Regions from separate parts of the uncultured Tepidimonas sp. genome, predicted to be linked through region 2. Evidence: predicted binding sites of a transcription regulator. Region 2 holds the regulator's gene; the other holds the start of a gene.
What was found. Region 2 encodes FNR, which switches genes on or off when oxygen is low (the NO sensors DNR and NnrR bind a similar motif). Its sites were predicted from a motif close to TTGATNNNNATCAA; they were not measured.

Region 1: the regulator FNR is predicted to act here: its motif matches at 1,968-1,981, upstream of Q0716_RS01590 (universal stress protein).

Annotation. Positions count from the first base shown of each region.
Region 1 is NZ_CALIND010000033.1:4,057-7,496, forward strand. Features, by position in the region: gene Q0716_RS01585 (malonyl-CoA synthase) at 1-1,446, shown strand, start outside; gene Q0716_RS01590 (universal stress protein) at 1,463-1,906, opposite strand; gene Q0716_RS01595 (ABC transporter ATP-binding protein) at 2,011-3,207, opposite strand; gene modB (molybdate ABC transporter permease subunit) at 3,204-3,440, opposite strand, start outside.
Region 2 is NZ_CALIND010000182.1:195-3,634, forward strand. Features, by position in the region: partial or broken gene ccoG (cytochrome c oxidase accessory protein CcoG) at 1-910, shown strand, start outside; gene Q0716_RS09660 (nitrogen fixation protein FixH) at 977-1,270, shown strand; gene Q0716_RS09665 (hypothetical protein) at 1,306-1,629, shown strand; gene fnr (fumarate/nitrate reduction transcriptional regulator Fnr) at 1,604-2,326, opposite strand; gene hemN (oxygen-independent coproporphyrinogen III oxidase) at 2,537-3,440, shown strand, end outside.

The sequences.
Region 1 (3,440 bases), on a different contig from region 2:
CGCGACCTCGACCGGGGCAGCGCCATGATTGCCAACCTGTTGGCCAGCCTCGATTTGCCGCCCGCGTCTCGTGTGGTGGCGCAGGTCGACAAGTCGGTCGAGGCGCTCATGCTGTACTTGGCGACGCTGCGCGCCGGTCACGTCTACGTGCCGCTCAACACCGCTTACCAGCCGGCAGAAGTCGAATCCTTCATCGCCGATGCCGAACCGGCAGTCGTGGTGTGCGTGCCCGAGCGCTTCGGGTGGGTCAGCAAGCTCGCCTTCCGGGCCGGTGCGCGCGCGGTGTTCACGCTGGGTGCCGATCGCAGTGGCACGCTGCTGGAGCGCGCGGCGCACCAGTCGGACGAACAGGGTCCGGTGGCGGTGGGCGCGCAGGCGCTGGCCTCCATCATCTACACCAGCGGCACCACGGGGCGCAGCAAGGGCGCCATGCTCACGCACGGCAACCTGTTGGCCAATGCTCAGGTGTTGCACGACTATTGGGGCTGGCGTGCGGGTGACGTGCTCATCCACGTGCTGCCCACGTTTCACGTGCATGGGCTGTTCGTGGCGGTGCATGGCGCGCTGCTCAACGGCAGCCCCATGCTGTGGGCGGCCCGGTTCGATGCGCGCACCGTGCTGGGCTGGTTGCCGCGCGCCACGGTCTTCATGGGCGTGCCCACGCTCTACACCCGCTTGTTGGCCGAGCCAGACCTCACGCCCGAGCGCTGCGCGTCCATGCGGCTGTTCATCTCCGGCTCGGCCCCGCTGCTGACCGAGACCTTCCACGCCTGGCAGGCGCGCACCGGCCACACTATCCTGGAGCGATACGGCATGAGCGAGACCCTCATGCTGACTTCCAACCCGTATGGGCCGGATCCGCGCTATGGCGGGCAGGCCGAACGCCGCGCCGGCACGGTGGGTTTTCCGCTGCCCGGGGTGGCGTTGCGCATCGCGGGCGACGACGACCGCCCGTTGCCGGTGGGTGACGTGGGCGGCGTGCAGGTGCGCGGCCCCAGCGTCTTTCAGGGCTACTGGCGCCTGCCCGACAAGACGCGTGCCGAGTTCACCGCCGATGGCTGGTTTCGCACGGGCGACGTTGGCTTCGTCGACGCGCGCGGGTATCTGACGCTGGTTGGGCGCAGCAAGGATTTGATCATCAGCGGCGGCTACAACGTCTACCCGGCCGAGGTCGAGGGCGCCATCAACGAGCTGCCCGGCGTGGCCGAGAGCGCGGTGATCGGCGTGCCGCACCCCGATTTCGGCGAAGTCGGGGTCGCGTTGGTGATTCCCCGCCCCGGCGCCCAGCCCGACCCGGAGGCGATCCTGGCGGCGCTGCGCACGCGGCTGGCCAACTATAAAATCCCCAAGCGCTGCGTGATCGTGGACGAGCTGCCGCGCAACGCGATGGGCAAGGTGCAAAAGAACCTGCTGCGCGAGCGTTGGCGCGACACCTTCACTGCTTGAAGCGCCCCGCGTGCCGTCAGCGCAGCACCAACACGGGCGTGTGGGAGTGCGTCAACACCTGTTGCGTCTCGCTGCCCAGCAGCAGGCGCTTGAGCCCCCGGCGCCCGTGCGAGGCCATCACGATCAGGTCGCATTTGTGGCGCTTGGCCGCAGCGATGATGGCTTCGGCGACCAGGTCCGACTTGACCGTGAGGGGCTTGACCTTGACCTGCCGCGGCTGGGCCCGGGTCTTGACCGCCTGCACCGTCGCGCGCGCTTCGTCTTCCCATTGCTTTTCGATCTGGCGCACCTCGGCCGTGCCCAGCGCCACCCCCCCTTCGAAGTAGGTCTGTGGGTAGCGCGGCACCACGCGCAGCGCCACCAGCTCGGCACCGGTCAGGTCGGCCAGGGCGATGGCGTGATCGACGGCACGGTCCGACAGCTCCGAGCCATCGGTGGCTACCAGAATGCGTTGGTACATGGGTGACTCCTCATCCGTTTTTTGAGACAGCGCCAGCGTAACCGCGCCGCCCGTCACCGATTTGACCCACGTCAAGCGCCGCGCAGAGCGCGCGTGTCCGCGTCTCAGGGGCGCCGCGTGGGCATGACGTGCACCCAATCGGGATCCAGCCGCACGCACAACCGCTGGCCCTGCTTCAGCCCCGTGCGTTGCGCCCCGGCCAGCGTCAGGCGCAGCCGCGTGCCCGGCACCTCGGTCAGCGTCAGGGTCGCCAGCGACAAGTCGCCCAGGTAGCGCAGCTCGGCGACCTGGGCACACAGCACGCTGGGGTTGCCAGGGGCGACCGGCGCATCGAGCAGGTGCAGCCCGTCGGCCTGGATGATCCAACTGACCCGCTGACCCGCGGGGATCCGGCCCTTGTCAGGCACGCGCAGGCGCCGTACGGGGGCGTCGGCGTCGCTGTCGTCGGGCAGCCAGCCCAGCCAGCCCATGCCAGGTTGGTCCTCGCACGGGCCCAGCCACACGCCCTGAAAGCGGTTTTGTACCCCCAGCAGGTCGGCCACGCGGGCGTTGCGCGGGCTGCGGTACAGGCGCGCCGGGCTGCCTTGTTGCAGCACCTCGCCGCCATCCATGACGGCCAGCGTGTCGGCCAGGTGGCGGGCCTCCTGCAAATCGTGGGTGACCAGCACGATGGGGATGTGCAGGTCGGCGCGCACGTCGGCCAGCGTGCGGTAGAGCTCCTGGCGCAGCAACTGGTCCACGGCGGAAAACGGCTCGTCGAGCAGCAGCAGCCGCGGCGCGCGCGCCAGCGCGCGCGCCAGCGCGACGCGTTGCTGTTGCCCCCCGGACAGGGCTGCGGGGCGGCGCGCCTGCTGCTCGCGCGTCAGCTGTACCCGGTCCAGCCACTGCCGTGCCTGCGCCAGGCGCTGCGCCCGCGGCAGATGCAACAGCGCCAGCGCCACGTTGTCCAGTGCGCTCAGGTGCGGCATGAGGGCATAGTGCTGAAACATCAAGCCGACGCGGCGCTGCTGCGGCGGCAGGTGGATGCCAGCCTGCGTGTCGCACCACACCTGGCCATCCACGGCCACGTGGCCCTCGCTAGGGCGCAGCAACCCGGCCAGGATGCGCAGCAGCGACGTCTTGCCCGCACCCGAGCGCCCCACCAGGGCCAGCAGCTCGCCGGGCGGGCAGTGCAGCCGGGCGTGCACGCGCATCGGTCGATCTTGCTGTACCTCGACCCACAGGCCTTGCGTTGCTGCCGCCTGCGAGGCAGCAAGGGCATACGCTCCGTGCGCATCGTGAGACACGGACGCTGCGCTCATGACTGGCGCTCCCCGCGGGCGCGCGTCAAGCGCGCAGTGGCCACGAAAGAGGCCGCCACGGCCACCAAGGAGAGCAAAAAGAGCAGTCCCGCCATGCGATTGGCATTCTCCAGGTCGAACGCCTGCACGCGGTCGTAGATCGCAATCGCGATGGTCTTGGTCTCGCCCGGGATGTTGCCGCCCATCATCAACACCACGCCAAACTCACCCAGGGTGTGCACGAACGTCAAGAT
Region 2 (3,440 bases):
CGGGTTTACGTTTGCGGGTTATTTCACGCCCATCCGTGAGCTGGGCGCTGCCGTCCTCGAGTGGAACCTGGGTCCGTGGCAGACCTTCTGGATTTTCTTCTACGGTTTTGCCACTTACGGCAACGCGGGCTACATGCGCGAGCAGGTCTGCAAATACATGTGCCCGTACGCGCGCTTCCAGAGCGCCATGTTCGACAAGGACACGATGATCGTGACCTACGACGCCGAGCGCGGCGAGCCGCGCGGCGCGCGCAAGAAGTCGGCTGACCCGAAGGCGTTGGGATTAGGTGACTGCATTGACTGTACACTGTGCGTGCAGGTGTGCCCAACCGGCATCGACATCCGCAATGGTCTGCAGTACGAGTGCATCGGTTGCGGTGCCTGCGCCGACGTCTGCGACGAGGTGATGGAGAAGATGGGCTATCCCAAGGGGCTGGTCAAGTACTCGACCCAAAACGGCATGGCCAACCACTGGAGCCGCGCCCAGATGATCCGCCGGGCGTTTCGTCCGCGCGTCTTGATCTACAGTGCCATTTTGCTCACCATCGTGGCGGCGCTGGGCGTGAGCCTGTGGCTGCGCGTGCCGCTGAAGGTGGACGTGATCCGCGACCGCGGCGCGCTGGCCCGCATGGTCGAGATGGGCCGGATCGAAAACGTCTACCGCGTGCAGTTCATGAACGCGTCCGAGTCCGAGCGCGAGCTGCAGGTGGCGGTCGAGGGCTTGCCGGGGGTGACGCTCGCGTCGGATCCCGTCGTACATCTGCTGCCCACCGAGGTGCGCTCGGTGCCGGTACGTGTGCAGGTTCCCCCGGGGTTGCAGCCCGGCTCTCACCCCATCGTTATGACTTTCCGCACCGCCGACGGCTCGATCGCCGTGCGCGAGAAAACCACCTTCCTGATACCCCGATGACCCCCCAGGGTATTCGGGTTGATCCGTATCCCAAAGTACTCGCCAAAGGCCTACACTATGTCCACCATGTCTGGTACGCCCTCCGCGTCATCCGCCCCTTCCCGACCCTGGTACCGCGAGCCCATGGTCTGGATGGTCATCGGTGGCCCCTTGGTGGTCGTGATCGCGTCCATCGTGACGGTCACGATCGCCGTGCGCAATCCAGACCCCGTGCTGCCGCGCGAGGCGATGCCGGCGCCGGTCGCGGTCGCGCCGGAGCGCATGACGCCGGAGGAGCGCCTGCAGGCCGAAAAAGCGGTGCTGCCTGCCAACCAGGCGCGTAACCACGTCGTGTCCCCGACGTTGCCTAAAGACGATTGAGGCGGCGCGGGGCAACAACAAAGAGGAGACTGTCGATGCTGGCCCAACGCGTGATGTGGATTGCTTGGCCCGCTTTTTTGATGGCGGCCGTGATCGAAATGGTGGTGTTCGCCTTCGTCGATCCCCACGATCTGCACTGGGCGGGCGAATCGCTCGGTTGGTCGCGGCAGGCGGTCTACACGGTCGCGTTCTTCATTTTTTGGGCGCTGACCATGGCGTCGAGCGCGCTTACCACGCTGTTGTCGCTGTCGCCGTGGGAAATCAACCGCTGCCCGGTGCCGCCAGATCAGCGCCCGGCTGACTGCGCGCGCAACGCGCCGCTCAACTCCCCGCTTAATTCTCCTCGCGGCTCTGGTTGACAATGGCCGCGAGTGCCTCCGGGTCGAGGATGCGAACGTAGCGCTGCTTGACTTCGATGATGCCCTCGTCCTGAAAGCGCGAAAACGTACGACTGACCGTCTCGAGCTTCATTCCCAGGTAGCTGCCGATTTCCTCGCGCGTCATGCGCAACACCATCTCGGTGCGTGAAAAGCCGCGCGAATGCAGGCGCTGCACGAGGTTGAGCAAAAAAGCCGCCAGTCGTTCTTCGGCGCGCATGCTGCCCAGCAGCAGCATCACGCCCTGATCGCGCACGATCTCGCGGCTCATGATGCGGTGTACGTGGTGCTGCAGCGTGCTGAACTCGCGCGAGAGCTGCTCGAGCTTGTCGAATGGCAGCACGCACACCTCGGCGTCTTCGAGCGCCACGGCCGAGCACGAGTGCTTGTCCTGCACGATGCCATCGAGCCCCAGGATTTCGCCCGCCATTTGAAACCCGGTGACCTGATCGCGGCCGTCCGCCGTCGTGATCACGGTCTTGAAAAATCCGGATCGTACCGCGTACAGCGACGTGAAGCCGTCGCCCGCGGCAAACAGGGTCCCGCCCCGCCGCACCCGGCGACGCGTGCTGATCAGGTTGTCGAGCTGCTCCATCTCGTCCGGCTTGAGGCCGACCGGGATGCAGAGCTCGCGCAGGTTGCAGCTGGAGCAGGCGACCTTGATGCTGTGCAGATCCATGAGGCGATGGGGGCCGGTGTGAGGCAGAGGTGGGTGAAACGAGGCGCAGACTCGCCATGAACGATATGCGCCCGATCATAACAACCCGATGCGCGTGCCGCCCCGTGCGGTGGGCCCATGCCCTGCAGGGTTTTGGGGAACGTCGCTCCCGCAGGGGGTTTGACTCACGTCAACCCACGCAAGGCTACGCTGGTGCACAGTTCGTCGCCTATGGAGCTGCCCGCCGTGAAACACGTCATCGACGAAGATCTGCTGCGCCGGTTCGACATTCCGGGCCCGCGCTACACGTCCTACCCGACGGCGGACCGGTTTGTCGAAGCGTTTACCGAGCGTGACTACGTGCAAGCCCTGCAACAGCGGCGAGCGGGGTCGCTGGCGCTGCCGCTGTCGGTGTATGTACACATCCCGTTTTGCGAGTCGCTGTGCTACTACTGCGCATGCAACAAGGTGGTGACCAAGCACCACGAACGCGCGGCGGAGTACCTGCGCTACCTGTCGCGCGAGCTGGAATTGCAGACCGAACACGTCGGGCGCGGGCACCGCGTGACGCAGCTGCACCTTGGGGGGGGCACGCCGACCTTCCTCAGCGACGCGGAGTTGTCCGACCTGATGGCGATGATCCGGCGCCACTTCGAACTCGTCCCTGGGGGCGAGTATTCGATCGAGGTCGACCCCCGCACGGTGACCGCGCAGCGCTTGGCCCATCTGCACCAACTGGGGTTCAACCGCCTGAGTTTTGGCGTGCAGGACTTCGATGGCGCGGTGCAGCGGGCGGTGCACCGGATTCAGCCGGCCGAGCAGGTGTTCGCCCTCGTGGCCGCGGCGCGCGAGATCGGCTTTGAGTCGGTCAACGTCGACCTCATTTACGGACTGCCTCAGCAGACCCCAGAGTCGTTTCGGCGCACGCTCGAGCTCGTCGAGCGCCTGCGGCCGGATCGCATCGCGCTCTACGCTTATGCGCATCTGCCGGCGCGCTTCAAGCCGCAGCGGCGCATCCACGCGGCGGAGTTGCCCAGTCCGGCGGACAAGTTGGCCATGTTGTCGCTGTCGCTCGACCATCTGAGTGCCGTGGGTTATGTGTACGTGGGCATGGACCATTTTGCGTTGCCCAACG